DNA from 3 places in the Paenibacillus sp. 23TSA30-6 genome. Region 2 is predicted to be linked to each of the others. Evidence: predicted binding sites of a transcription regulator. Region 2 holds the regulator's gene; each other region holds the start of a gene.
The links. The regulator Rex, encoded in region 2, represses fermentation and respiration genes when NADH is low (regulators of the CRP and FNR family bind a similar motif). The targets are predictions, from matches to a motif close to TTGTGAAATATTTCACAA.

Region 1 (10,470 bases), on a different contig from region 2:
ATGACAAAGCTGAGCTGATAGGAGAGATCGGCCAGAACGCCGCTCAGTCCCGTTCCCAACGCCACCCCTATATTATTGGCAACATAGATAATGTTGAACAGCTCTCCACGGCGGTCAGCAAAGCGAAAACCTACAAATGCCTGAATCGCGGGCACAGATACGACATTAAAAAAGCCGATAAAGCCCATCATAATAACAAACGCAATCCAGTGACCGCTGGTAAACGGAAGCGTGAGAAGTCCCAACGCGTTCATTGCCAGCGAGCCGACAATCAGTTTTTTGGCCCCAATGCGGTGATAAAGGGCTCCTCCTAACACCTGACCAAAAATCCCGCCCAGAGACTGCACCAAAATCGCAATCCCCGCATCTCCCATACTGCGGTGCAGCTCGTCAAACACATACATGCTAACCAACGGCCACATTAGAGAGCTTCCGGCGGAATTAATCAGGCTGGCGACAAGAAACACTTTCACTTCTTTCGGATAAGAATCCAACCATTTCATATATTTTGTTTCTCCTTTAGCATCTGACACCATAACAACACATTATTTCATTGGCGCTTCACATTCACCACCGTTGAAAAGAAAGTAGCTCCCCGGCCCATATCCGATAGCCGATCAGAGGTCAACACATTAGCACGCTGTCTGCGTCCTTTACCTTCCCACCATAACCCTTGGCTAATCACTGTACCGGGCAACATCAGATCCGTGACTTTGGCTTTCAGCTCATACGTTCCCCGGTCGTTCCATACCGTAACCGGATCACCGTCCGCGATGTCTCTTGCCTGAGCATCCTCCGGGTGAATTTGCAGCAAAGGCTCCCGTTCCAGCCGCTGATGTTTGGGCAAATTCGCGAACGTTGAATTCAGAAAATTATGATTCGGCGGCGAAATAAACATCAGCGGAAACCGCTCGTCCGCTTGCGGTCGATGCTCTCCGTCGTATCCTTCGATCAGCGGCACATACGAAGGCATCGCGGGCAGACCCGCTTGCTTCATCTTTTCTGAATACAGCTCAATCTTGCCCGAAGGCGTAGTCAGACGATCCAGATAGGTAGCCTTTGGCGTCATGTCCAGTTTGACAAAAGGTGACTTTTTCAAGGCTTCCAAAGTCACACCGTTGAGATAAGGATTTGTCGGGTTATCAAGTGCACCCGCGATCATGTCCTCTTCGCTTTCCGTGAAAGCAGCCTCGTCAAAGCCCATAGCCTGTCCGAGCAGGCTAAACAGCTCATAGTTGCTTTTGCTTTCCCCAAGTGGAGCAATGACCGGCTCCTGCATCTGGATATAATGATGCCAATACGATTTATACAGGTCTGTGCCTTCAAAAGAAGACGCCGCAGGCAGTACAATATCTGCATAGCGGGCCGTATCGGTAAGGAACAGGTCGTGAACGACCGTGAACAGATCCTCCCGTTCAAACCCCTGCGTCACCCGATCGGCATCCGGTGCTACGATAACCGGATTGCTGCAGTACACGAGCAGCGCCTTGATCGGCTCGTCCTTCTGTAGCAGCGCTTCGCCGATTTGGTTCATGTTGATCACCCGGGCATCCGGGTTCTTACGCAGATCAGGACGTGCCAGATTGGCGCCGTTGAATTTGCCGTAAGCGCCGTTGGAACGCGATGCTCCCCCGCCGTGCTTCAGCCATTGCCCGGTGAGCGCAGGCAAGCATGTAACCGCGCGTACATTCATACCGCCATTATCGTGATGCTGAAGTCCGTTGCCAATGTTGATATACGCCGCTCGCGCCTGCCCGTACATCTCCGCCAGACGGATAATATCTGCTTCCGGCACGCCTGTAATGCGTGAGACCCGCTGCGGGGTATATGCCTTCACATGCTCGCGCAGTTCCTCATGACCGACCGTATAGCGACGCAAAAATTCATCGTCCGTCAGCCCTTGCTGGAACAGTACGTGCATGACACCCAGCGCGAGCGCGGTATCTGTTCCCGGGTATAGCGGAATGAACCAATCCGCCCATTGCGCTGTCCGGTTACGGTGAACATCAATGACAATTACCTTGGCACCTTTTTTACGTGCCTTCTCAGCCAATACCACCTGATGCATATTGGTGCTGATGACATTTCCTCCCCATACAATAATGAGGTCAGCATCCTCTGTATCCTCCGGACTGGTGCCGCCCTTAAAACCCATGACGGATGCCCAGCCTTCATTCCCAGCCACGCTGCAAATCGTCTGGTCCAGTTGGCTTGAACCCAGCGCATTAAAAAAACGGCGATCCATCCCATCCACACTCAACACGCCCATATTGCCATAAAAGCTGTAGGGGAGAATAGATTCCGGGCCGTCCGTGCGAATCAGTTCCTTGAAGCGGCCTGTAATGGTATCGACTGCCTCCTCCCAGCTAATTCGTTCGAACTTCCCTTGCCCCTTGGAACCTACACGCTTTAACGGATAGAGCAGCCGTTCGGGGTCATACACTCGCTCCGTCATATTGCGAACTTTGTTGCAAATGGCCCCTTTTGTAATGGGATGATCCGGATTACCGGTCACCTTGACGATCTTTCCATCTTCCTTGTGGAGCAGGAGCCCGCACGTATCCGGGCAATCCAGCGGACATACAGCCGGAAAAACACCGTCCGTACGCTCCGTCGTTCGCTGCCCCCTTTGCAAGTCTTGCTGAAGCACAGCCTCAGGAGGCGCGCTGTTGCGATGATCCATGGTGTTGATGCTCCTTTCCGTTACCATTTCCAAAAATTACACTGTTCTTATCATATATACAGCTATGTCCTATGGCAAGAGAAGGATTTTGCCAACCCAAATACGTCCAAAAGATCAAAAAAATCCGCTTGCTGCTCACAGCAAAACGGATTTCTAATATTCTATATTATATTTTGATCATACCTGTTTCATTATTGAATGCCAAGGGTAAAAGAGATCAAGGCATTATGGACGAGAGCACACTCATCCTCCATGCCAAATCATGGACCACTCCCAAAAAAATCCGCCATGACAGGTTTCGTTCCCCCGGACCTGCCATGGCGGATTTGCTTTGTTCCCATTTTCTAAGCCCAGCTTAATCAGGCATGGTCACTCAACGGAGTTGTTGCAGTAGACGAGGGTGCCTGAGATGAATCATTCACAGGATGCACAGCGGTATGAGGCTTTTTCAAATACGCCAACCAGTAAGCCCCAGCTACAAACAGGCTTCCTCCCACCAAATTCCCCAGCCAAACTGGAATGAAGTTCATGATATAATCTGCCCATGAAAAATGACCTGCGAAAATAGCCGCCGGAATCAGAAACATGTTGGCAACAACGTGCTGGAATCCGATAGCTACAAAGGCCATTGTCGGGAACCAGATCCCTATAATTTTGCCGCCGATCGAATCCGTACTATACGCCAACCATACAGCCAACGCTACCAGCCAGTTACATCCAATACCGGATATAAACGATTGCAAAAAGCTTTCATGCAGCTTGTGTCCCGCCATATCCACCACTTTGTCCAAATAAGGCCCTGTTTCGGTCAGGCCCAGCACATGACCAAAGAAAAAAGCAACAAACAACGCACCCGCAAAATTACTTAGCGTAATAATCGCCAAATTACGGAACATTGCCCCGGTCTTGATCCGTCCTGCCCATCTCGCCAGTGGCACAGCCATCATATTACCAGTCAGCAACTCTCCGCCGCCGATCAATACCAATACCAGACCTACAGGGAACACGGCTGCTCCAATAAAGGTAGCGATACTTCCCCATTCTTTGGGTGCGCTTGCGATAACACGTATATCCAGCAAAAAACCAAGCGCAATAAATGCACCTGCCAAAAATCCCAATACCACCGCCACAGTCCATGGATTGTTCGCTTTGGCCACTCCTGTTTCTACCGTCTTTTCGGCAATTTGCCCCGGTTTATAACTTGCCATATATTCCGCTCCTTTAACATCTTTTCACTCGAATGTTCTCTCTCATATTTTATTTAAAATCAGTGATTTTGTTTGTGAAAAAAATCACTTTATTAAATATTAAAAAAACAGCCCTTGGGTAAAGGACTGTTTTTCATGTATTATTACGTCTACTGCGCTACTATGCGCTTTATATTTAGTTGTATTCTTCCTTTTCAACTGCTCTCAAGAACCAAATAACTCCACCGAGGCCTCCCAGCGCCACGACTACAAGAAAAAGGATATAAAACAAACCCATAAGCTACTTACCCCCTAATCCTTATGCTACTCTATATTGTACTATAAGGATTCGTCCATTCATCTCAGATTGTTGACAAACTTATGAACAATGTCACAGACAAAATGAATTATACGGTAACTGGCTTCCGTTCAGACATGAGCGGCAAGGCTTGCAAACCGGCTGCATTCAGGAAATTCCAAGGCTTGTTATAATGCGGCTGGAAGAAGAAATCGACAAAGGCCAGTTGATCAATGGTCATATGATTCTGAATGGCTACGGATAGCGTGTTAATGGATTGCGTCAAATCCACCTTCGACATAATTTGTGCCCCAACAATTCTCCGTGTCTCCTGCTCATATACAACTTTCAGCAGTACCTTTTCGGAGGTTGGCATAAATTCAGGTCGGTAGCTGTCCTCAATGGTAACAGCCTCTACAGCCATACCTTCGTCCGTTGCTGCCGCTTCTGTCATACCTGTTCCTGCAATATTATCTTCATAAATTTTAATACCCGAGGTTCCCTGTGTTCCCATATAAGCAATGGTCGGTTGTACCAAATTGCGTGCCACCAGCGTACCCATACGAACAGCGTTGGTTGCCAATGGAATATAAGCTGATTTGCCTGTCGGGTTGTAGTGGATTGCACAGCTATCACCTGCAGCAAATACGTCCGGGCAACTGCTTTGCATATAATTGTTCACAATGATCGCGCCGTTGGGCAGCATGTCTACCTGACCTTTAAGCAGATCCGTTTGAGGACGGAAGCCGATACAGAGAATAACAAGCTCTGTTTCATATTCTCCTTTAGATGTCACCACTTTATTCACCTTACCGTTACTTCCTTCAAAACGGCTCACTGTTTCTCCCAGCACCAGCTTGATGCCATGCTTCTTCAAGGAATTTTCAATCCGGTCTGTATATTCCGGGTCCAAATATTTATTCAAAATACGATCAGCGCTGTCGATCAGCGTTACGTTCTTGCCGTTCATTTGAAAAGCTTCCACCAGTTCAACACCGATATATCCGGCACCGACAACCGTAATGTTCTGTACATGCTTGGCTTTCTCAATGATGTCATTGGAATGATTATAGTTTTTGCAGAGCAAGATATGATCAAGCTCAATACCTTCCAGCTTCGGAATAATAGGCCACGAGCCCGTAGTTACAATTAATTTATCAAAGGTGTCCGTAAATTCTTCTCCTGTTTGGAGATTGCGTGCTTGCAGCGTTTTGCCTGCTGTATCGACATTCGTTACCTCATGAAGCATCTTGGTCACGACACCCAGCTCAGCCAGTTCATTCGGGGAAGAATAAAACAATCCGTGCGGATCTTTGACGACACCACCTACGTACAGAGCAATACCACAGGATAAAAACGAAATATTGTCATTACGCTCGTAAACGGTAATTTCTGCATCTGGATAACATTTGGCTGTGTTGACGATGGCTGCCGTACCTGCGTGTGTACATCCGATAACTGCTACTTTCATGTTGAATTCCTCCTTGGTGTGTGGGCATACAATGTATAATAATTGTGAATTGTTTCACGTAACTGTGTTATTGATTGTGATTTATTTCACTTCATGCGCTTATTATAATGTGACATTTTTCACATTGCAATAGCTTTCTATGATATTCACAATTTGTCCACATTTTTAAAGTCAGGAAGATACAAAGTCAGCCGTTTGCTGAAACGACTCTTTGCTTCATTCAGTTTTTCCCGTACGGGGCTTGATTATGCCTTTTATCAGGCTTCCAAATGCTACTGCAACGATCAACCTAATGTGAAATGCAGACAATAAAAAAGGCCGAACCCCGGAAAAACACCGGAAATTCAACCTTATCTAAACGCATATTTCTGACTAAGCTGGAAGCTATTACAGGAGTTGCTCGATAGCCGCTTTCATCGCCTCTGGTGATTCCTTGGGTTCAAAGCGATTCACAGGCACACCTTCACGATCCACAATGAATTTCGTAAAATTCCATTGAATCGTGCCGTCTTCCTGCTCTCCAGGCTGCTGCTTTTTCAAATATTCAAACAGAGGTGCTGTATCCGGACCGTTAACGTCCACTTTAGCGAATACCGGGAAATTAACCCCGTAATTCAGTTGGCAAAATTCAGCCGCTTCCTCGCTGCTGCCCGGCTCCTGACCGCCAAATTGGTTACAAGGGAAGCCTAATACAACCAGTCCCCGATCCTTATATTCATCATATAGCTTTTGCAAATCCCCATATTGCGGGGTAAGTCCGCATTTGCTTGCGGTATTTGCGATGACCAGCACCTTACCGGTGTAGGTATCCAGAGGAACCTCCTGATTCGCTGGTGTTACGGCATGATGTGAATAGACAGACATATAGCATCCTCCTTTGTTTTGCTTGGTTTAAGTTTCATCACCTATTTTACCCAAAACGAAACGGACATGCCAACATCCCTCGACTTTAGCGAGACGCCACCACTTCGAGTCTGCGTTCTTCACGTTCTGAAGCGGACATCCTTGGACACGCAAAACAATACCGCTGGCCTCCACCTGTCTTGTAATATTGGCAGCAGGACGGTTTCATATATGCCTTCTCACCGGGACGGTAAGGGTTATCCAGCTCAACGAGACGAACCGTAAACGGGTTTCTTTTACGCCCGAATACCTCTCCCTCCAGCTCCCGTGTCACATAATCATAATCTTGTTCAAAATGCTCCACATCCTGTGGTTCGGTTAGCGATGGCTGTACTCTGTCCTTAAAATACAGCAAAGTCAGCGGGAACTGTCCCCACATCTGTCCAACAGATGCACCTCCTACCGAAGCCATCGCCTCCAGTATCGGTCTGATCTGCAAGCTGTAAAAGTCACGCAACACCTGCTGCGCCTGCCCGGATGAATGATGCTCGTCTTGCCTGATGTTGTCCAGCTCAGTTGTGTCGATGACCTGAAAGCTGATGGCGGGATATTTCCCTTGATAACAAATATGAAATCTGAGATTGGAAACCGACAGATCGAGACGGCGTTCACACAAAGACACCATAAAATGCTGAGCAAACACAAGACCACGCAGCTGGTTCACAAAATAAACGGCTGTGGTCAAGCCGTCTTCCGCACGCAGCAACTCACCATAATACTCCATCACAGAGCCAAGCTTATCCGGTTCAAGCCATTCTGCCACAGGCCCGGAGTATACCGCATCTTCTGGTGTGTCTGTCACTATTCGCGCCAATTGCTCAAGCTGATCATAATCCAGTGGTTTCATTAGGTCTCCTTTATCCTCTTGCCGCTACCTGTGGTCTGGCTTCACGCCGCTCGGAAACGGAGCCTACTAATTGATTCTCTTCCAGTTTCAATCCCTTTACGGCTTGGCTTACGGCTGGTTGTCCGGCCAAAGCATATGGAAGACACAGCGGTACACCCGTACGAGGATCTGTTACGATATCCGCTTCAATACCGAACACCTCGCGCAGCACGTCAGGGGACATGACCTCGGTTGGCGTTCCTACAGCCTCTGCCTTCCCTTTTTTGATCGCGATCATATGCTGGGCGTACCGGGCTGCATGGTTCAAATCATGCACGACCATGACAATGGTACGTTCGGCCGAAGTGTTCAAATACTCTAGCAAATGCAGCACTTCCAATTGATGCGCCATATCCAAAAAGGTAGTCGGTTCATCCAGAAACAAAATATCCGTATCCTGCGCAAGCGCCATGGCAATCCATGCACGCTGGCGCTGCCCGCCAGAAAGCTGGTCGATCGGGCGATCGTGGAACTCGCTCATTCCTGTCACCTGAATGGCCCACTCTACCATTTTACGATCATCTGCTTTCATAGAGCCAAAGCCTTTTTGATAGGGGAAACGTCCGTAAGATACCAGTTCCGTCACAGTCAATCCTTCCGGTGCAGTCGGATTTTGCGGCAAAATAGCCAACTGCTTCGCTACCTCCCGGGTGGATTGCTTATGAATGGATTTACCGTCGAGCAGAACGCTGCCGCCTTTAGGATTCATGATGCGAGCCATCGTCTTCAGAATGGTGGACTTGCCGGAGCCATTTGCGCCCACCAAGGCTGTGATTTTCCCTTGCGGTATTTCTACGTTCAGATCCTCCACAATCAACCGATCTTCATAAGCAATATCCAGATTAGCCGTTTTCAGACGAAACATTCGGAATCATTCCTTTCCCTTATCTAATATATAGTCACGGGCTTAACGCACGTTATTCATCAAAACTTCATCCTATCTTTATATAATAAAGATATTGATAATCATTATCAAGTGTTGATTGGCGCATTTCACTTTAGCATACGAATCATTTCACGGAAAATGACCCCGAAAATTCACAAAAAAAGACCACAGCTCCTCAAAGCTGTGATCTTCTAATATCCGGCAGACAACATCAAGACTGTACAGAACGTAGCCCAAATGCTTCAGCCATGAGACGTATGGATTTCAACTTGGCGTCAAAGTCATGAATAATACTTGCGACCATGATTTCCTGTGTATGATAAGCCTCACTCAATTGCTCAATTTGGTGCTTCACCTGCTCAGGCGAGCCCACCACCATGCGCTTGCGATTCTCGCGGATGCGCATCCGATCATATGGCGTATAAGGATACGTCAATGCCTTTTCTACGGAAGGTGTGCCAGCGGAGCGCATTCCCTGCTCCAGTAACACCAGAGACAAGTCCATGCTGGAAGCCAGGCGGTTCGCTTCTTCCTCGGTATCCGCACAGATAGCAAATACGGCAACAAGTGAACGCGGACGGTCACTATGCTGCGAAGGCTTAAAATGCTCCTGATACTCCTTCATGGCTCCTGTGCCGCCTTCGCCGTTGATGAACTGCGCAAATGCAAAACCCACGCCGCGTTCGGCTGCAAGCCCTGCACTGTCGCCGCTGGAGCCGAGCAGCCACATTTCCGGCACGGTTTCTACGAGCGGCATCGCCTGTAACGAGCCAAAACGATGCTCACTGCCTGTACTGTCATGCAGATAGGCCAGCAGATCATCCAGTTGCTCGGGGTACAGATCAACGCCGCCCCTGATTTTGCCCTCCTGCAAGGCTCTGGTGGCTATTGGCATTCCTCCCGGGGCCCGTCCCAAACCCAAATCCATACGCCCCGGGTATAACCCTTCCAGCACACGAAAGTTTTCCGCTACTTTATAAGCGCTGTAATGCGGCAGCATCACACCGCCCGAGCCGACGCGAATGGTTGAGGTACGGGCGGCCAGATGTGAAATTAGTACCTCCGGGCTGGACCCTGCAAGATTTGCGGCAGAATGATGCTCTGATACCCAAAAGCGATGATAACCCAAGCGTTCCGCCTCTATAGCAAGCTCAGCGGTCTTTTGTAACGCTTGCGCATGCGTCATGCCTTCCGATACCGGAGATTGGTCAAGAATGCTGAGTTTTATCATATAAAGTCTGACCTTTCTGTTTGGGAATAGGAATAGGCATTAATTATAGCACGCGAAGCCACAGTTACCCAAGAGGTGCCTTGATCGACCAGAAAGCTCTATTTTTCGTAGAGACTCTCTCTGGCTTTATCTGCTTCATAGAGGTGTGAACGTTTCTTAAAGAAATTGAACAGATGGGTGACGATAACCTTCAATACAGCATAGCCCGGAACCGCCAGTATAATCCCTACCACTCCAAACAGATTGCCTGCTGTCAGAATGACAAAGATAATCGTGATCGGATGCACCCGGAGAGACTTGCCCATAATTTGCGGAGAAATAAATTTACCCTCGATGAGCTGCACAACTGTCCATACGATGACCATCTTGAGCAGCATAACCGGAGATGTTACCAAAGCTACAATTAATGCAGGCGTAATGGCTATCACGGGTCCCAAATAAGGAACAACGCTCGTAAAGGAAGCAATGACGGCAAGCGTCAGAGAATAGTCCAGTCCGATGATCAAATAACCGATATACAACAGCGCCCCGATACAGAAGCTGACAATAATCTGCCCCCGGATATACGAGCTGACTTGATGGTTAATTTCACCCATTATATGGTCAGTTTCTTTACGCAGCATAGGCGGGAACATTTTCAGAATCGTCTGTGGCAGCTTGTGTCCATCTTTCAGCAAGTAAAATAAAATGAATGGAACCGTGGCAATAGAAAGCACAGTTTCCGTTAATGCGCCCAAGAAGCTCCCCACACCCGTCCATGCATTGTTGATGAAAGCAGATATCTTTTCCGAAGCCTTGGAGGCCAGCTCAGATGGATTAATTTGAATAGTATTCTGGAACTGATTCACAAAATTGCTGCCGATCAGCTTCTCGAATTGTCGTTGTACTTGTTCGCTATATGCAGGCCCATTTTGAATCAACCCCT
Region 2 (10,470 bases):
GCCTGAGAAGAGGCATTGATGATTTTACCACCATGACCCAGTTCCTTGAATTTGGCGGCTGCCGCCTGAATGCCCCAAAGTACACTGGTCACATTGATGTGGAACAGCTTATCAAAATCAGCCAGCGTAACATCCTCCAATAGCTTGGCGGGAGCAATCCCAGCATTATTTACAATGACATCAAAGCCACCGAGCTTCTCAGATGCTTCCTTTACAGCCGCAAAAACCTGATCCCGGTCGGAAACATCGACTTTAAGGGCAAGCGAGCGCCCTCCTGCCTTTGTAATCTCACCAGCAACACTTTGCGCCGTTTCTTCATTTAAATCTACAACTGCCACTGCGAAGCCGTCTTGGCTCAGGCGTAAAGCAATAGCCCGTCCAATCCCTTGACCTCCACCCGTTACTAATGCAACTTTCCCATCCACTTTTCCCATGTCCATGAATCTCCTTTTTGTACAAGTAGTCATGATAACATAGCCACAAAATTATGGGTTACGTTAGTCTGCACCTATAATTAAACCATTATAAGGAAAAAATTATTATGATCTATGTAATAGACTTCATATTTAACCTGTTTAAGGGAAATTCAAGTGATAGTTGAGCTTGAAAGATACATGCGGAGTCACTGCGCAGGCGGATGGTGCTTCCCATCGCTGTTGCCCCCGGATTTCTAGAATGAGCACACATGGGTAGAAATCCGGGCAGGTGATGCTTTCGAAGCGAGCTTTCCTACGGAAAGCTTTTAAAACGAATACTACCGCTTGTACAGCACCATTCCGCCTACTCCGTTTTTATGTACATTTTCGAGTTCTGCTTATATAACATTTTTTAAGTTAAACACAATCAGTCATTCCATGATAAACACTTACCCAACAAAAAAAGCTAAAAAAGACGTAAATACGAATAAACCGCATTTGCGTCTTTTTTTAGCTTTCAACCATTCTTTTTATAAGACAATGTCTTCATCTTTTTTAGTAAAAACGATTTTCCAGTTCGTACAGAATTAGTTTGGTGTAAAACCCAAAACGGAAATAAGCGCAGCGGCGTCCGTGCCCCCTACCCCAACTCCCCTCCCATAAAAAGAGTGGTGTTTGGAGTGACTCCATAGCGGTCAGCCAGCGGAGTGGGCCATTTGAATCTGAAGAAGCGAAGCGTTCGCCTTTGCCGCCGGATTTTCCCCATAAGAATCTGATCGAAAAAAATCCGGCGGCAAGAGCGATCGTAAGATCAAATGGACTACGCAGCGCTCCTAGCGTCCCTAACACTCCCAAACCACCATCAGCCAGTCCTCACATCACTCTAGTAATTGGGCAAAGTATACTTTACCCCCACCGATCCCCCATCCGAGAAGCGATAAAAGGTATAGTAATGATGACTGCCGTCATCATAAAACAGCTGCCACACATATTGACCGTTAAACACACTCGGCTGAAGACTCACAATATCTGCACCCGGAAGCTGCTGCTGGATCATCGCCGTCATTTTTTGCTCGTCGACTCCGTTTTTCAGTAGCTCGGTATGAACACCACTATTATCTGTGACAGGTACATTCGGTTGGCCCTCCACTTTTTGAAAAGGAACCCACACCATAATATTTTCGTTCTGAGCATTTTTCCCTTGAACTACCCAGTATACCTGATCCCACACCGACTTCCACGTCTGCGTCGTGCTGACCAGACCACCCGATTGCTTGGCCTTTACGATAGCGGCATTTCTCTCGGTCACCTGGTCTTGAGTAACGTAGGAATAATACCAGAAAATGCTGACCAGGACCAGTATGACGGCCAGAATGGCGACCGCTATCCATTTTTTCTTTTTTTTCAAACCTGTGCTTCCTCTCTAAGGGGATGTGACACCTGAATTAGCGCGACAGCAGCCCTTCAAAGGCGGCTTGGGCCTCATGCTTGATACGTTCCTCATCCATAGTCAGGCACTCACCGTTTTTCACAACCTGACGACCGTCTACCCATACATGAGCCACGTCTTTGGCGCTTGCAGAGTATACGGCATGGGAAATGAGATCCGTACGCGGCAGGAAATGCGCCTGATTCAGATCGAGCGCGATAAAGTCTGCCTTGTTGCCTGCTGCCAGCGCTCCTACCTCTTTCAAGCCAATCGACTTCGCTCCGTACTCCGTTGCCAGACGCAACGCCTCACCCGCAGGAACTGCGGTTGGGTCGCCAGATACTCCCTTGTGAATGAGTGCAGCCAGACGCATTTCCTCAAACATATCCAGGTTATTGTTACTCGCGGGACCATCTGTTCCGAGAGAGACAGTAACGCCTGCACGCAGCAGGTCAGGCACTCTTGCCACACCACTTGCGAGCTTCAAGTTGCTGCCCGGATTATGCGAAACCGCTACACCACGTTCAGCCAGCAAAGCTATTTCTTCGTCATTCAAATGAACGCCATGGGCAACAAGCGATGGACGGGAGAAAAAGCCCAGCTTATCCAGATGTGCAACCGGACGCAAGCCGTAATCGCGTACGTTTTGCTCTACTTCGGCAATCGTTTCGGACATATGCGTATGCAACGGCAAGTCCAGATCATGCGCTGCCTGTACGAATTTTTCGATAAACGCAGGCGGGCACGTATACGGCGCATGCGGAGACATCATGGTCGTAATGCGACCGTCTGCTTTTCCATGCCAATTACGCGCAAAGGTCACAGCCTCAGCCAGCTTGATCCGCTGCTCTTCCTCCGAACATAGTCCAATCGCTCCACGCATCAGACTGGCACGGATGCCGGACTCTTCAGCTACACGAGCCACCTCATCCATATGATCGTACATGTCCAAAAAGGTTGTTGTACCACCTTTCAGCATTTCCAGCACGGACAAGGACGTACCCCAGTACACATCCGTAGACGTAAACTTGGCTTCCATCGGCCACATTTTTTCCTGTAGCCATACTTGGAGAGCCAGATCGTCCCCATACCCACGTAGCAAAGACATCGCCGCATGACCATGTGTATTAATCAGGCCAGGTAAAAACAGCAGCCCGTTACCGTCAATCGCGTCCGTCTCTTCCTCACCCGCTGGCAAAGTCTCACCAATGTAGGTGATGCGGCTATCCTCCACGATCATATAGCCGTGGATTACCCCGGCTTCCGGTCTGTTCACGGCAAAGGAGCCGTTTTTAATCATCCATTTATTCGCTGTCATGTTGCGTATCTTCCTTTCCGTCCTCCAAATAATAAGCAAGGCTTAACAAATCCGTTGTAAAATCTGTGGCATGTACCCGAATGTTTGCCGGTGTCTTGAGAGTAGTGGGTGCAAAGTTCAAAATTGCTCCAATCCCACTCTCAATGAGCCTGTCAGCGACGTGCTGTGCTTCAAAATCCGGTACGGTAATAATCCCGATCCGAATGTTTTGTTCCTTCACGGTCGCTTCCAGTTCATCCATCGGCTGTACGACCAGCGTATTGATCCTGGTTCCAACTTTATCTGGAACAGCATCAAATACCGCTACAATTTTCATATTGTCTTTTAAATAAGCATTATAATTCGAAAGGGCTTGCCCCAGATTACCTGCTCCGACCAATACCACGTTAATTTGCTGGTCGATTTTCAGGATATGGCGTATTTTCTCGATAAGATAAGTAACATCATAGCCGATACCCTTACGGCCAAAATCTCCAAAATACGCGAGATCCTTTCGAATTTGAGCCGGATTCAGATCCAGTCTTTGTCCCAGCTCCTGGGAAGAGACCGTAGACACCTCCCGTTTGTGCAGTGCATTCAGATAACGTAAATATACGGGTAACCTCCGTACGACAGCCTCTGAAATTTTATCTGATTTCATACTTGCTCCCCCTAATTGTAACGGACACATTTAGATGTCCGTCCGTTATGCCTCTGTCTCCGGGGCGGATTGGAGCCATTCGGCGATGCGGGGCACCATTTGCTCCGTCGGCATATGCTCCATTTTTGGTCCCGGTAATGAGTACAAAAAATGCTTCCCGTAATAGGATTCGATCACACGCGTATCGTAAACGATAACGACCCCGTGGTCGCTCGCCGTACGTACCAAACGTCCAAATCCCTGTTTGAAGCGAATGACAGCCTGTGGAACAGACAGCTTCATAAAAGGATTTTTCTTCTGCTGCTGGAGCAGCTCACTTTTAGCCTCCAGCAGCGGGTGATTGGGCGGTTGGAACGGCAAGCGGACGATAGCCAGACACGTCAGCGCCTTGCCCGGAATATCGACGCCTTCCCAAAAGCTGCTGGTTCCCAGCAACACAGAAGCTTTCGCTTCCTGAAAACGTCGGGTCAGCTTGCTGCGGCTCCCACTGTCCACGCCCTGCCCCAGCACGGTGATATCGCTGGAAGACAACGCCTCCTTAAGCGGCTCATACACCTGCCGGAGCATACGGTAGGAGGTAAAGAGAACGAGCATTCTCCCCCGCGTCGCTTGAGCAGTCGCGCCTAGCGAGCTGACGAGCATATCTACAAAATGCTCATCTCCTACACTGCCCTTCACGCTCGGGAAATCTCTTGGAATGACTAGCAGCACCTGATCCCTGTAGTTAAAGGGTGACGGGAGCTGCGTAGTCATCAGCCGTCCTTGATCTGCGGCCTCCTGCAAGCCGAGCTGATCGGTCATGTACTGAAACGACTTATCCACCGATAAGGTAGCAGATGTCAGAATAATGCTTCTTTTTTTGTCAAAAAACATTTCTTTCAGCTGGCGGCTCACATCGACGGGCACCGCATAAAATTGCAGCGACTTGCTGCGGAATTGCCCGCTCGCTTCAAGCCAGTATACGGTCGTTTCATCATCCAGCCGCATGAAAAAGCGCAAGCTTTCCCTAATGCCTGCCAAATCCTTGAGCAGCCCCGTAATATCCGTAATGAGGCTGTCAGCCGCATAATCGTCATGTTCTTCCTTCACATCGAGCATCAGCTTGTCGCCCTTGCGCAAAATTTCGCTCATCGTTACATAAAGCTGATTTTCCAGCGCAGCCGCCTGATCCCACTTGGCAGGCTTGGCCGATGGCTTGAGACGGGAAGAAAACTGCCCTGTTTCGCCCGGTGTCGCATCACTTCGCTCCGGCAGCATGTCAAACAGCTTGTCGCTCAGCAAATCCCAAGTCTCCTTGACCTCCAGCACGAGCGGATACAACTGGTCGATGGTAGAGGCCCAATCCGTCGACTTCTCATGCCCCGACTTTGCCAACTGCTGACGCAGCGAAGGCAATTGTCCGTTCTTGCTGTCCTTGAACAACCGGGTCAGCGTATGCACGAGTGTGAAATATTTCATATGCATGCCCAGATGCTTACCAGCAACTTCCTCCAGGTGATGGGCTTCATCAATCACCAGATGCTCATAGCTCGGCAATAGCTGATGACTTGCTTTTACGTCCGTGAACAGCTTGGAGTGATTCGTAATAACCACATCCGATATTCCCGCCTCATGGCGCGCACGATGATAAAAGCATTTGCGGAACCACGGACATGAACGACCAAGACAGGACTCGGAATCACTGGCCACCGTTTCCCAAAAATCTCCGCCACGATTACTCAGATTAAGTTCTTCATCATCGCCGGTTTCCGTCAACGTCAGCCAGACGATCATCTGGGCGGCTGTAATTAAATCTTCCTTCGGCGTTGCGAAGTCTCTTCTGTTTATTTTATGTTCAAACTTACGCAGACACAAATAATGTCCCCGGCCCTTAAAAATGGCAGCCCGGAACGGGAACGGGATCACCTTGGTCAGCATCGGAATATCACGCTCGCGTAATTGCTCCTGCAGGTTGATCGTATGCGTACTTACCATGACTCGCTGTCCATTTTTCACACTGTGATACAGCGATGGGAGCAAATAACCAAGGGACTTGCCTGTCCCCGTACCCGCCTCGATCAACAGGTGCTTGTCTTCACTCAGCGCCTGATTCACACCCTCAATCATTTGCGTCTGCGCTTCGCGCTCCTCATATTGGCTCAAGGATGAACGTAAATTGTCCCGCACATCATCCATGTATTCCTCAAAGGAAATACCTGCCAGCGGATTGGGGTCGTCCTCTCTGCGAGGGGCATTTAGCTCCGTCCAATCCTCCACCTTCAGTGCAAGCTGACGAAAAAACTGATGACCCTCCAAATCCTGAATAGGATCATGCTCTTTGTCTTCACGCACCCCGTCCAAAAACCATCCGAGGTCACTGTCTTCCTCTGCGAACAAATCACTGAGCCGCTGTATCGTAATCAAAGGCAGCGCGTGAAGCTCATCCAGACATTTTAAAAACACCTCAGCCGTAGCCAACGCGTCGCTGTCTGCTTGATGAGGTCGGTCATGCGCCAGCCCAAATTCAGAAGAAACAAAACCCAACTGATAGGAAGATAGCGATGGAAACATGATTTTCAGAAAATCCATCGTATCCAAAATCCTGCCGGTAAACGGCAAGTATCCGCACCGATCCAAAGCGCTTTGCAAAAAATTAAAATCAAACGCCACATTATGACCGACCAGCACGACATCGTCCAGCATAGGCACAAGCTCCATCATCATCTCTTCGAGCGCAGGAGCATCCTTGACGTCATCGTCTGTAATCCCGGTCAACCCGGTAATAAAAGGCGGAATGGATCTGCCAGGGTTCACATAAGAACCATAAACACGGGAAATGCTGTTATCATGATCTATAATTGCAAGTCCGACTTGAATGATGTCATCCGCGGACTGGGTGCCTGTCGTTTCAAAATCCAATACCGCAAATTTCATTCGGGCTTAATCCTTTCTTTTGACACATACAAAAATAATAACTCTGTATAACAGCATAGCAGAAGATCGCCTGTTTGGAAATTAAGACAGTCAAAAAAGACGATGCACACGCCGCCTGGGGAGGTGGGTATGCATCGTCTCGCTCGGTGTCTGACAACTATAGCCAGGTCATCATGGAGCTGTCGTACCGAAGCATTCCGGCACCGGACAAACAGGCTTCCATATTGTGCAACGGCTCGGGCAAAGCAGGATCGAACTGATGCGCGAGAGCAAAACATTTTTGCGCCTCCTCTACATCAGCCTGCTTCGCCATAAGACAGCCCAGCGCATTATAAATGACCGCTTTCAGCCCGGGCTGGTCTGTCAGGTGCAGCACCTTCTGAAAATGGCGTACAGCCTCCGCTGTGTCCTCCAGTTGGAAATACGCCATCCCCATATACATCTGGCTTTGCCAACTGTTCGGAAAATGCTGTAGCACCTGTTCAAATTGGCGGATGGCCTCAGGATACATGAGCAGTCGGTAATACCCTTGACCCCGAGTAAAAGCTGGCAGTTCCTTTTCAGGCAGCTCAGCGTCCGACATACCAGACTCCGCGGAAAAACCTGCAGCACGCAGGCGAACCATTTTTTCCTCAAAAGCCAGCCATTCATCCATAATTCCGTCACTCATTCTCCGCAGCAAACTCCAGTGCTGTAGCAACTCCTGCCTGCGGGAGCCCTGGGCTGATGGGTAATGCTTCACGATATCATCTAACATGCTGTTCATTTCTGCGAATACATGCTGGAACATGTGCATCCCGCCCTTACGAAAGATGGATTAATACACTCACATTTTTCGCTTAAAGGACGGATTTCATCCGCACTCCCATTCATTACATGATCGTGGCGTGTACTTCCTTGTTCGCCTTTTGGGCAGGTTTATTATGTTCATCGACGAATACAACGGTCGGTTTGTAAGTTTTGGCCTCTTCATTCGACATGGAAGCGTAGGAAATAATAATGACCGTATCACCAGGCTGCACCAAACGCGCTGCTGCGCCGTTGAGACAAATCACACCGCTACCACGCGGTCCGGGGATAACGTAAGTTTCCAGTCGGGCTCCATTGTTATTGTTCACAATTTGAACCTTTTCATTCTCCAGCAGATCGGAAGTCTCCATCAGATCCTCATCAATAGTAATACTGCCCACATAGTTAAGGTTGGCCTCGGTAACCGTTGCCCGGTGAATTTTGGATTTCATCATCGTTCTAAACATGGGAAAGCACCTCCGCCTTCTGTATTCTCATATTATCAATCAGTCGAGTGTTCCCAAACTTTACAGCCAGCGCTACAATGATGTCTTCTTCGACATCACTTAGTCGCTGCTTGGGAAGAAGGGGCTCCAGACTTGGAAAGGTTAAGATTTCAATGTAGTCAATGTCAGCCAATGGTGAGGAGGTAATCGTAGTCTCCACCATTTGGTATAACTGACGGATCGTAAACGTATTCTGCACATCATCTTCGCTCACTTCACGCACCTTGCGCAGTGACTGTGACAGCACCAACGCCTGCTCCCGCTGTTCCGCGCTCAAATACACATTACGCGAGCTAAGGGCCAAACCGTCGGCCTCTCTGATGATAGGACAAGGAACGATGGTCACGTTCATATTGAGGTCGTTCACCATCTGCTGGAGCACCGCTACCTGCTGCGCATCCTTCATGCCGAAGAAGGCCAGATCAGGACCTATCATGTTAAAAAGCTTGGCAACTACGGTGGTCACACCATCAAAATGTCCCGGACGGGAAGCGCCACATAACCGATCCGTCAAAGCAGATACGCTTATTTTCGTACGGGTTGGCTGTGGATACATTTCTGCTACAGTTGGTAAAAATACGATATCCACACCTTCACGCCGCGCCACCTCTAAATCACGCGCTTCATCGCGAGGGTAGCTATCGAGATCCTCGTTAGGTCCGAATTGAATCGGGTTTACAAAAATGCTAAGTACCACCGTATCTGCCATTTCACGCGCCTTGTGCATCAAGCTCGCATGGCCTTCATGTAAATACCCCATCGTCGGCACAAAGCCGACTGTATGTGGCCGTATAGCAGCGGAACCTCGTTCCGCTTTTGCTCCGTCTGCGCCGAGCTGTCGGCGTTCAGCAATGGCCTGCCGCAGCTGAGCCACTTCTCTTACGATAATCATGACCGGGATTCCACCTTTTCCTTAGCTTGTTCCTCTTGTTCTTCTTGTTCCTGCACTTGCGCCTTTTCCTGACGTTTCTTATGGCCGTAGAGAGCCTCTACAACACTGTCGTCGGCGCTAAACACATGCTCTTCAGCCGGGAAGGCCCGCCCCTTCACATCGCTCACATACTGCTCAATGCTACTACGGATCAAGCCGCCGACATCGGCATAGGTTTTGACAAAACGTTTGCTGTAATAAGGCGATGCATATTGAATCAGGTCGTGATAAACAAGCACCTGACCGTCACATCCGCGTCCTGCGCCAATACCGATGGTCGGAATGGACAGTTCTTTGGAAATTGCCGCTGCCACTTCCTCGGTCACCAACTCCAGCACGATGCCAAAGGCACCCGCCTGCTCCAGCGCCTTGGCGTCTGCCATCAGCCGCCGTGCGTCCGCTTCGTCCTTGCCTTGAATGCGGTAGCCGCCAAGCTGATTGACCGACTGTGGTGTAAGACCGATATGACCCAGCACGGGTACACCTGCCTGAACAGTCGCTTTTACGACGTCGGCAATTTCTGATCCGCCCTCCAATTTGACAGCATGCACATGTCCTTCCTGCATCAGACGGCGGATGCCCTGGAGGCTTTCCGATACGCTGCCGTGATATGTCATAAACGGCATGTCCGCTACAATAAACGTATGCTCCGCGCCTCTCGCTACTGCTCGGGAATGATACACGATATCATCCAGTGTTACGGGAATGGTCGAATCATAGCCGAGAACGACGTTGCCCAGCGAGTCACCCACGAGAATCATATCAATTCCCGCCTCCTCGGCTATTTTAGCCGATGGATAATCGTAGGCGGTCAGCATACTGAGCGGAATGCCCTCCTGCTTCATTTTTTTCATTTTCACAATGTTCAGTGCGTGCTTTCCTGCCATGGTACATGGCTCCCTTCCATCTTTTTTTGGCACAAAAAATAACCTTTTATGAACGCCTGTACATTTGCGTCATCAAAAGGTCCGAACAGCCAAAAAAGACACTCATTTTGAGATCGTCCCTTCTGTCTCGGTCCTGTTCGGCTCAGAGCAGAATCCAACGTAACCTTCAAATGAAGTTATGATGGTCTAACTTGCTTGCAGTGGTGGAGCATATGCCCCGGAGTGCAGCTCGGACCGTCCGATGCCGCCTCCTGCACAGTATAACAAAAAACATCAGCTTTTTCACGTGAAGTTTTGCATAGAAAAAGAACAATTGTAGTCGCTATGCTCAGCTAAGGCTACACCTGCAATTGTATATCACCGGAAACGACCTGTATTCGCTCTCCTTGCTTCGTTTCAACCACTAGCGCACCGGAAGGGTCCAAACCGACGGCTGTACCTTCCACCACACTCCCTTGTCCCGTATGTGCCCGCACGAAGCGATTCATCGTCACGGATAGCGCCTCCCACAGCATAGCTATAGGCTTAAAACCCTGATCCGCATATAACGCACATAGCTGCTCCATCTCTTCCAGCACGGCAGCAATCAGTGCAGTACGATCGATTTCGCGACCAGCCTCTATTCTCAGGGATGTCCCCAA
Region 3 (10,470 bases), 170 kb from region 2:
GAGCTTGAACCACTCTGCGTGTGGTAATCTTCATTTCAGTAGCCTCCGTGGCTGTGAGTGTGACCGCTCGCCTGTTTGTATCCCCCATTAGAATTGGCCTCTGCTTGCCCGTTCTTCTTCTGGCATTCCTTGCAATAGCCGAAAATTTCAAACTTGTGCTCGACGATTTGGAACTGATCTGTTGTATCTGTCATCTGCATCGGGCAGAAAGAGATCGGTAATGTTTTCTGACAACTCAAGCAAATCATATGGTGGTGGTGATGATGCTCATTGCAGCTCACCTTGAACTTCATTCCATCCTCAAAAGATACCTGCTCCAGCACACCCAATTCCTGCATCACACGCAAATTACGGTAAACGGTGTCAAAGCTGAGTCCGCTGTATTTTTTACCCATATATTCATAAACGTCTTTGGGGGACAGATACCCTTCATTCTCGGAAAATAACGTGGCCAGCGTCTTGCGCTGATCCGTAATACGCAGCCCCTGAGTGGACATTGTTGCGATAATCTCATCCTTTGTCAGCATGCGTTTCACCCTCCCCTGTCTGTAGTTTCAGGTTATCTGATGCAGGCTTAGGCTTGCATCTACTTATTATACCACGATTAAAGTCAAAGTTATAAGAGATATTCGCGCTCTTGATAAAGAAAAAACGTTCTCCTGTACTGGAACCGAATCCGCAGCAGGAGAACGCCTTTATTCTGTAAGTGATCTGACTTTAAACGGTGAATGATGAGACCCTTTCGGTCTAAGCCGATAAACAAAACCGGATATTCATATTAATTTTTAATAGCTGGTAATGGCATAACTACCACGGAAACTGGCAAGTTACTACCCGCCGCAGCAGTGAAATACATCTCTACACTTTCCTCGATATGACCTGTACGATACAGTACACTCATCTCATTCGGAGCCCACACGGAGCCGTTCGTCGGGATACCCACGACCTGATTATTCACCATAGCATAGCCAGAGTATTCACCACCACGCGGATTAAATGTAATCAGGGAATACGGCGCTACGCGATCCAGTTTAACCTTATACACAACACCAAAATTACCCGCATTGGAGGAAGAAGAACCGTCCAGACCGTCTGAACCAAGCAGGTTCGGGTCTACTTTATTGTCGCCAAGAACGATGCGCTGAGCTGTTTTACCAACCTCTTCCGTATATTGAAGCGTAATATCCGAATTCGCATACGTTCCACGGTTATGAATGCCGTCCTTAGGCAGTTTTGCGAGAGTAGGCAATGCAGTCAACGGATCTGCATTTGCATCTAACACAACAACTGTGTATTGGATCGGTTGATCTGTATACAGGTCAGACAAGAGAGAAATAACCTGTTTTTGCTTAATTTTTTGCGCGCTCAAATCCTGTAAAATAACGCGGCTTTCGCCCGGATTCAGGACTGTGCTAGAGCGTTTGCTTCCATCCTGCATAGATTGAAAGTACCGTTGGATCGAAATTTTACCCGCAGCGGTTGCAAACTCAGATGGTCCGGCAAAACCGGAATTTTCGACGTTCATATTAGCAGCAGTAATATTATTGTTTGTCGCGATTACGTACATTTTCACATCTCGGCCCGTTTCATTCACATGATGGACGAGTACGCGTGTGCTGCCTGATCCCATTTCCTGATACACAATACCATCCTGGAATACACGTTCCGGGCTGTTAGCACGGATCAGAAGACGTGGTGAAGATGTACTGGTCAAAGGTATAGTAGCCATGGTAGGCACCTGACTGCCGTCCACACTGTATTTATCACCATAAGGCGTGAAGATTTTGTTAAAATCATCTTCGTTGTACAGCAATTCATTCGTAATTTTAATCGTTTCGCTTACAGTACCTGTTGCACCATGCTTATCAGTCACGGTCAGCGTAATGGTCACATCACCCGGTTCGAAAAATGCCAGTTTCTTATTCACCCAATCACGTTTGGTGATCGCATTTTCATCATCCGTACTCAGATCCGTAATCGTGATTTTTTCACCCATTTTGTATTCTTTTTTATCTGTTGTAAACAGAGCCACTGGCGGCTGATTCGGCGGTCTTACCGTAATCGTAACTGAGTATGGATCACTCCAGTTCCCTGCGGAGTCAAGAACGGAATAGGTAACTACATATGTACCTGGCTCCTGAAATACGTCCTGCTTGCCTTCCCAACGTTGATTCACAATCGGAAGACCTGTAGGAGAAGATTCCTTCGTCAAATACGTAACTTGGGTTTCGCCCGCATAGATATCTTTTTGCTGAACCGTGAAGGAAGCTTTAGGCTTTTGATTCAAATTCATAATAACCTGTTTTGTCGTATTATTTACAGTATAAGGAATATTTAAGGCCTGTGTAATAGAGGTCAAAGGCACCATAAATACGTTCTTTTGTTGGAATGCCGGCCCCTTCATTTGTCTAGCTTCACCGTTAACCGTGTAAACCTTGCTGTCAGTCTTGAAGCGCAGCACGTTTGTACCTTGGGTGATAACAGTTTCCTTGGTAGCAGTGTCATAACTAAACTGTAATCCGACGCGGCTGACAAGCGAACGGATAGCTACATAAGAAACACCGTCCTTGACTGTCATCGGCTGAGTCGCCGTGTACACCTGTCCGTTTTGTTCCATTTTTGCACTGTTCAAATACAAAATCAGTTGATTTGCACTCATGGATGTTGGAGAACCACCAGGATTGGTGATCGTTCCGTCTCCACCGTATACATCATTGGATACGTTCGATCCGTTGGTTGTATCCGTCGGCAAGCCAGACAAAGGATCATTGGATACGCCTGTGTTATCAGGTGTCACCGTGTCATTTTGTGCTCCAGTGCTGTCTTGTCCCCCGATGCTATTCTGAACGCCGGAATCTGTGACATTGGCCTGAGCCTGCTGTCCGCTAACCGAATCGGTGGATTGAACAGTGGATACTGCTTCTGCTCCTACAGGGGCTACTGCGGCCACCTGAGCTACCGCAAGCGCGGTGAGCATGGTCCATTTCTTGAAATTCATTCTCTGTCTCCTTCTATTACCAAATTATTATCATTCCCGTAAAAAGTCATACTATTAGACGCAGCTGTTGTCCAAAAGTTGCTGGGAATTTTGCTGAACATGAAAAAAAGGGAACTTCCTCCTGTCGCTGCAAGAAATTTTATAACAAAAAACCGCCACCCCATCTGACCTGATGGGCGGCGGTTCATAACCAGAAAGTAATTTAAAGGCCATTCAACATTATGACGAACGACCGACGACATTTGTCCCTGCGGTCTCCATGCGGCCCTCTTCAATGAGACGGTAGGCCCGTTGAACCTCTTCTTCTGTGGGGGACGGAACCCCTTCCAGCGGATACGCCTTGCCGAGCATTTCCCACTTGTATACACCCATTTGGTGGTAGGGTAAAATTTCGAACTTTTCGACTCCGTTCAACGTTCCTATAAACCGACCCAAATTCAGCAGATCCTGCTCGTCATCATGAATTCCCGGTACAAAGACGTGTCTAATCCACATCTTGCGCCCTTGTTCAGACAACCAGCGTGCCGTACTTAGCATACGATCGTTGGACTTGCCTGTAAGCTTAATATGCTTGTCGTTGTCAATATGCTTAATATCCAGCAACACCAAGTCCGTTACGTCCAGCAGTTCTTGGATACGGCCTGCGTCATTAAAACCGTTACTGTCCAGCGTCGTGTGTAAATTCCAGCGTTGCTTCACTTCTTTGAACAGCTCTGCTACAAAATGAGCTTGCAGTGTCGGTTCTCCACCGGATACGGTCAATCCGCCTCCAGAAGAACGGTAGTAGGCTAAATATGGCTCAATTTCAGCCAATACCTCCTTCAGTGTCATTGGATTGCCTTCATTTAAAGCCCAAGTGTCCGGGTTGTGGCAATATTGACATTTTAACAAGCATCCTTGCATAAAAAGCACGAAGCGGATGCCGGGACCATCTACGGTCCCGAAGGTTTCCAATGAGTGTATGTGACCTTTTAGCATGTTGCATCTTCCTTCCCGCATCCGCTATGCGTGCGTCGTTGTAATATATGATACGTAAAGCTTTGTTACATTGTACCGTGGAAAGTACGGTTAATAACATCCAGCTGTTGTTCACGAGTCAGCTTGATAAAGTTAACGGCATAACCCGATACACGAATTGTAAGCTGTGGATAGTTTTCTGGGTGATCCATCGCATCCAGCAATTGTTCACGAGCAAACACGTTGACGTTCAGATGATGCGCATGGCTTCCAAAGTAGCCATCCATCATGGAAACGAGATTTGTTTTGCGTGTTTCTTCTTCTTTACCCAGGGCTTTAGGCACGATGGAAAAGGTATTCGAGATACCATCCAGACTGTGCTCGTAAGGCAACTTAGCTACGGAGCTAAGGGAAGCCAAAGCACCTTTTTTGTCGCGTCCGTGCATTGGGTTCGCACCTGGTGCAAACGGTTCGCCAGCTTTACGTCCATCCGGTGTTGTACCTGTTTTCTTACCGTACACCACGTTGGAAGTAATGGTCAGTACAGATTGAGTAGGAATCGCATTCCGGTAAGCTTTGTGCTTGCGGATCATGCCCATGAAGGACTCTACCAGTTCTACTGCGATGTTATCTACACGATCATCGTTATTACCGTAGCAAGGGTATTCCCCTTCAATTTCAAAGTCAATGGCGATGCCTTTTTCGTTACGGATCGGTTTAACCTTCGCATGTTTAATGGCGCTCAGGGAATCGGCAGCAACGGACAGACCAGCAATACCACAAGCCATCGTACGGACAATATCACGGTCATGCAGTGCCATTTCAATCCGTTCGTAGCTGTACTTGTCATGCATGTAGTGAATAACGTTCAAAGTGTTCATGTACAGTTTTGCCAACCATTCCATCATTGGCTTGAAGCGGCTCAGCACTTCCTCGTAATCCAACACTTCACCTGTAATTGCAGGATATTCAGGACCCACTTGAGCACCTGATTTTTCATCCACACCACCGTTGATGGCATACAACAAAGCTTTAGCCAAGTTGGCACGGGCACCAAAGAATTGCATTTGTTTACCGATTTTCATTGCCGATACACAACAAGCGATACCATAGTCATCGCCATAAATCGGACGCATCAGATCATCATTTTCATACTGAATGGAGCTAGTTTCAATAGAAACTTTGGCACAATATTTTTTGAAACCTTCAGGCAATTTTTCTGACCACAGTACAGTCAGGTTTGGCTCCGGTGCAGGTCCCAAATTGTACAGGGTGTGCAAGAAACGGAAGCTGTTTTTAGTAACCCGAGTTTCTCCAGTAATGGACATACCGCCAATGGATTCAGTTACCCATGTTGGGTCTCCGCTGAACAGTTCATTATAGTCAGGTGTGCGCAGGAATTTAACAATACGCAGTTTCATAACAAAATGATCGACCAATTCTTGTGCTTGCTCTTCTGTCATTGCGCCTTCTTCCATATCCCGTTGAGTATAAATATCAAGGAAGGAAGATACACGTCCCAAGGACATTGCTGCACCATTTTGTTCTTTGATCGCTGCAAGATAGCCAAAATACACCCATTGGAAAGCTTCTTTCGCGTTGTTAGCAGGCTTTGAGATGTCGAAACCATGCTCAGCAGCCATTTGTTTCAGCTCGTTCAAAGCGCGAATTTGCTCGGAAATTTCTTCACGCAGACGAATTACGTCTTCTTCCATTGAATCCACTTCTAGGCTTTTCAGTTGAGTCTTTTTGTCTTTTATCAGGAAGTCTGCACCGTACAGTGCTACACGACGGTAGTCACCGATAATGCGTCCACGACCATATGCATCCGGCAAACCAGTGATAATACCCGCTTTACGAGCTGCTCTCATATCATCAGTATAAGCGTCGAATACACCCTGATTATGCGTTTTACGAATATGAGTGAAGATATCAACAATGCTTTGCGGTACTTCAAAGCCATAGGCTTTGCAAGCGTCGATCATCATCCGGATTCCACCAAACGGCTGCAAGGAGCGTTTGAATGGAGCGTCTGTTTGTACACCAACGACTTGTTCTTTATCCCGGTCTAGATAGCCCGGCTTATGTGAAATAATAGTGGATGGCGTATTTACGTCTACATCAAGCACGCCGCCGTTTGCCAACTCTTTTTTGGTAAGATCGGATACAATATCCCACAGAGCAGTTGTGTTGGCGGTAGGGCCAACCAGAAATTCTTCGTTGCCGACATAAGGTAAGATATTGGTTTCAATAAAATCGTTGACGTTGACTTCTTTAGTCCATTTGCCTTTTTTAAAACCTCTCCAGCCAGATTGTTGCTCTTGTAATTCTCTCTCAATCACCGACATGTAAATCCCTCCAAATTGTTTGGTCTTCCGGACTTGTGATTTTTTTCACATTAAATAGTGTCTCGAGCCCGGCCTTTTCACCGATGTCTTACGCTCAGTGTCGGGACCTTTCTTACACCCTTATTGTAGAATAATGATAGAGTGCAGTATGTGACAAAAATCACAATACGGGTGACATTTATCACTTTATTTTCCCTAGCGATTACGCCCGTGCCTTTATCCTTGCCATTCACCTCCCTTCCCAAACCAACAGGCCCTCTATGATAGAGAGCCTGCGTTGGTATTAACGGGAAAATGCTTAGTCACAAGCCTCTTCGTACCTATATATTATTGGTCAAAACGTCCGTAGAAGGCATTGCGGTATACATCAGCCAATTCGGTAACCAGCGGCAGCTTCGGATTCGCAGTTGTACATTGATCCTCAAAAGCGCGGTCAGCCAGATAATCTACACGCGATTCAAAATCCTTCGCATCGAAGCCGATTTGCTGGAACGATTCCTCGATACCGAGTGTTTTGTTCAACTTGCGGATCGCTTCGATCAGACTGTTAACCCCTTCTTCCGTTGTACGGGCAGGCAGTCCCAGTATGCGTGCAATTTCTGCATAACGCTCATCCGCAACAAAGTGCGAATATTTAGGGAACGAAGCAAACTTCGTCGGTTTTTTCGCATTATAACGAATGACGTGTGGTAACAAAATGGCATTCGTGCGACCGTGCGCTGTATGGTATTGTCCGCCCCATTTGTGCGCAAGACTGTGGTTAATACCCAGGAATGCATTGGCAAACGCCATCCCTGCCAGTGTGGAAGCATTATGCATTTTTTCACGAGCAAGTTTGTCGCCACTCAGAGCCGATTGCTCCAGGTATTGGAATACCAGTTGAATGGCTTTAATTGCCAGACCGTCTGTGTAGTCACTAGCCATTACAGACACGTAGGCCTCGATGGCATGTGTCAGTACGTCCATACCTGTATCTGCTACAGCTGTTTTAGGCAGCGAGTATACAAACTCAGGGTCAATAATTGCCACATCAGGAGTCAGCTCATAGTCAGCCAGCGGATACTTCGTGTTGCCCTGATTTTTGTCTGTAATAACTGCGAACGACGTAACTTCCGAACCTGTACCCGAGGTTGTAGGAATGGCTACAAATTGTGCTTTCTGACCAAGACGCGGGTACTTGTAGATCCGTTTGCGGATATCCATGAATTTTTGTTTTAAGTTGTTGAAATCAGTATCTGGGTATTCATAGAACATCCACATGCCTTTAGCCGCATCCATCGGCGAACCGCCGCCCAATGCAATAATGCAATCCGGTTGGAAACGTCTCATCATTTCAGTACCACGTTCTACCGTAACTGTCGATGGATCTGGCTCTACTTCCGAGAACACTTCGATAGCTACTGGTGTTTGGCGCTGGTGTAAATAATGGATGACACGATCCACATATCCGAGTTTCACCATCATAGGGTCTGTGATAATGGCAACACGTGTGATATCAGGCATTTTAGCAAGATACTGAGTCGAATTTTTTTCAAAATAAATTTTGGAAGGTACTTTGAACCATTGCATATTCACCGTACGTTTCGCCACCCTTTTCACATTAATCAAGTTGACTGCCGATACGTTCGACGAAGTCGAATTACGTCCGTACGAACCACAACCGAGTGTCAGCGATGGAAGGTTGGTGTTGTAGAGGTCACCGATCGCACCATGTGTGGAAGGCGAATTTACAATGATACGGCCTGTTTGCAAACGGTTTGCGAACCGAGCGATAACGTCCTCATCGTTCGAATGAATAGCGGACGAGTGGCCCATGCCCCCGAATTCCACGACTTCAGCAGCGCGTTGAATACCTTGTTCCGCATTTTTTACTTTATAGCAAGCCAATACAGGACTCAATTTTTCCGCAGACAATGGGAATTTTGTTCCTACCCCTTCAATCTCAGCGACCAAAATTTTAGTTCCTGCTGGTACTGTGATACCACTCATTTCAGCAATTTTCACAGCAGACTGTCCGACGATGGCCGGGTTCACTGCACATTTCTCGACATTCATAGCTCCTTGAGTGAGCTTAGCTGCTTCTTCTTTATTTACAAAATAGCAGCCGTTAGCGATCATCAATTTTTTCACTTGTTCGAAGATTGGCTCTTCGATAATAACCGCTTGCTCGGAAGCACAAATCATACCGTTGTCAAAAGATTTGGAGAGGATGAGATCGTTCACGGCCTGCTTGATGTCTGCTGTTTTTTCAATAAAGCAAGGCACGTTACCTGGGCCTACACCCAGAGCAGGTTTACCGCAGCTATATGCCGCCTTAACCATGCCTGATCCACCAGTTGCCAGAATCAGCGCTACATCCGGGTGATTCATGAGTGAATTTGTCTTATCCATCGATGGAGCTTCAATCCATTGAATACAATCGGCCGGAGCACCATGTTTGACGGCTGCTTCAAGCAAGACGCGAGCTGCTTCCGCACTACACGATTGAGCGGATGGATGGAAACCAAAGATGATCGGGTTACGTGTTTTAATAGCAATCAACGCTTTGAACATTGTAGTTGAAGTCGGATTAGTCACTGGAGTGATCCCCATAATGATGCCGACGGGCTCTGCTATTTTTTGAAAACTGTCAAAGTCATTATCTTCAATGACACCAACGGTTTTTTCATTTTTGATACTATGATAGACATATTCTGTTGCAAACATGTTTTTAATGATTTTGTCCTCATACACACCGCGTCCTGTTTCTTCAACAGCCAGCTTCGCCAGATGCATGTGCTTATCCATCCCTGCAATTGCCATAGCTTGTACGATTTCGTCAATCTGCTCCTGATTCATACTCATGAAAGCCTGCTGTGCCCGGTTCCCCCGGTCAATCAGTGTTTGAATATACTGCTCAGCGCTTTGCTCTTTTTGGATAACCTCGTTTTTAACAGCCATTTCCCTCATCCTCCTGTTATCTCGTGTACTATCTCTTGTTCACGCACTGATCGTAACACAGCTTTTCAAGATATATTGTGATTTTTTTCACAATCTATTTAAAATTTTATTTTATGAAGTGAATTAAATCACAAAGTTTGGAATTCTGCCACTTTTACCCCCTCTTCTTGCCCCAAAAACGCATAGCACAGGTATATAATGAATTTGAATTGATCAAGTTGCAGATAAAAAAACAAAGGAAACAAAGGGGAAATGGACGATGAGAAACCCTGCAAACGTAATGGAAGCCCGCGGCAACACCTGTTGCTTCTCGGAGGCCAGCTTCAACCGGCTGCAAGTGATGATGAAAGATCGGGTCATGCCAGAAAGCTCGCATCTATTCTGGGAAGGAGATACAGCAGATAAGCTGTTTTATATCAAGCGCGGACGCGTAAAAGTAACAAAAACAACGGATGAGGGTAAGGAACTTATACTATATATGTACCAAAGCGGCGATCTGATTGGTCAAGCTGATCCATTTTTCGGTACCAAGCACTCCTTTTCTGCCGAAGTTCTGGAGGACAGTGATATCGGTGTTGTCGATCATACGGATTTGGAGCTGCTCATTTGCCAGCACTGTGATTTTGCCATTGACTTTATGAAATGGATGGGGTCCCACCACCGTATTACCCAGACCAAGTTTCGCGATTTGATGATGTACGGCAAGCCCGGTGCTCTGTGCTCCACACTGATCCGTCTGTGCAACACCTACGGAGAGCCTCACGGCGAGCATATTCTTATTCATAAAAAAATTACTCATACCGACCTGTCCAATATGATCGGTGCCACCCGTGAAAGTGTAAACCGGATGCTGAGTGATTTGCGCAAAAAAAATGCAGTCGAATATGATAATGGCATGATCGTTGTCAAGGATTTGGAAATGCTGCAAGGCATATGTCATTGTGAACTGTGCCCGCGTGAGATTTGCCGAATTTAAATTATTTGTTTTATTTTATGTAAAAGAGAGTGTTCTGTAAACTGTATGGCTTACAGAACACTCTCTTAATTTTACACTCCCACTCCACCTAAATGGCGGGCAGCAGCGGAGCAATCCATTTGAATATGAAGAAGCGAAGCGTCCGCCTTTGCAGCGGGAGTTCTCACCTCTAAATGTCTTATACAACCCAAAAGAATCCCGCTGCAACAGCGATCGTAAGATCAAATGGATCGTGAAGCGCCTAACATCCC

Region 1: E0698_RS14045 (formate/nitrite transporter family protein) is a predicted target of Rex. The motif match lies at 3,964-3,981, and genes of this name have one in related genera.
Region 3: adhE (bifunctional acetaldehyde-CoA/alcohol dehydrogenase) is a predicted target of Rex. The motif match lies at 9,319-9,336, and genes of this name have one in related genera.

What each region holds. Positions count from the first base shown of each region.
Region 1 covers NZ_SLTL01000013.1:92,772-103,241, forward strand. Annotated here, with positions in the region: gene E0698_RS14035 (MFS transporter) at 1-503, opposite strand, end outside; gene E0698_RS14040 (molybdopterin-containing oxidoreductase family protein) at 551-2,683, opposite strand; gene E0698_RS14045 (formate/nitrite transporter family protein) at 3,043-3,891, opposite strand; gene E0698_RS14050 (FAD-dependent oxidoreductase) at 4,278-5,639, opposite strand; gene E0698_RS14055 (glutathione peroxidase) at 6,027-6,503, opposite strand; gene E0698_RS14060 (hypothetical protein) at 6,589-7,389, opposite strand; gene E0698_RS14065 (ABC transporter ATP-binding protein) at 7,400-8,293, opposite strand; gene E0698_RS14070 (LLM class flavin-dependent oxidoreductase) at 8,526-9,545, opposite strand; gene E0698_RS14075 (AI-2E family transporter) at 9,644-10,470, opposite strand, start outside.
Region 2 covers NZ_SLTL01000004.1:81,195-91,664, forward strand. Annotated here, with positions in the region: gene E0698_RS04890 ((S)-acetoin forming diacetyl reductase) at 1-434, opposite strand, end outside; gene E0698_RS04895 (hypothetical protein) at 972-1,265, opposite strand; gene E0698_RS04900 (cell wall elongation regulator TseB-like domain-containing protein) at 1,300-1,824, opposite strand; gene E0698_RS04905 (amidohydrolase) at 1,862-3,163, opposite strand; gene E0698_RS04910 (redox-sensing transcriptional repressor Rex) at 3,150-3,803, opposite strand; gene dinG (ATP-dependent DNA helicase DinG) at 3,849-6,716, opposite strand; gene E0698_RS04920 (tetratricopeptide repeat protein) at 6,874-7,506, opposite strand; gene panD (aspartate 1-decarboxylase) at 7,589-7,972, opposite strand; gene panC (pantoate--beta-alanine ligase) at 7,965-8,903, opposite strand; gene panB (3-methyl-2-oxobutanoate hydroxymethyltransferase) at 8,900-9,829, opposite strand; gene E0698_RS04940 (biotin--[acetyl-CoA-carboxylase] ligase) at 10,168-10,470, opposite strand, start outside.
Region 3 covers NZ_SLTL01000004.1:247,064-257,533, forward strand. Annotated here, with positions in the region: gene yidD (membrane protein insertion efficiency factor YidD) at 1-34, opposite strand, end outside; gene E0698_RS05750 (Fur family transcriptional regulator) at 36-527, opposite strand; gene E0698_RS05755 (copper amine oxidase N-terminal domain-containing protein) at 779-2,998, opposite strand; gene pflA (pyruvate formate-lyase-activating protein) at 3,218-3,976, opposite strand; gene pflB (formate C-acetyltransferase) at 4,042-6,303, opposite strand; gene adhE (bifunctional acetaldehyde-CoA/alcohol dehydrogenase) at 6,631-9,243, opposite strand; gene E0698_RS05775 (Crp/Fnr family transcriptional regulator) at 9,503-10,219, shown strand.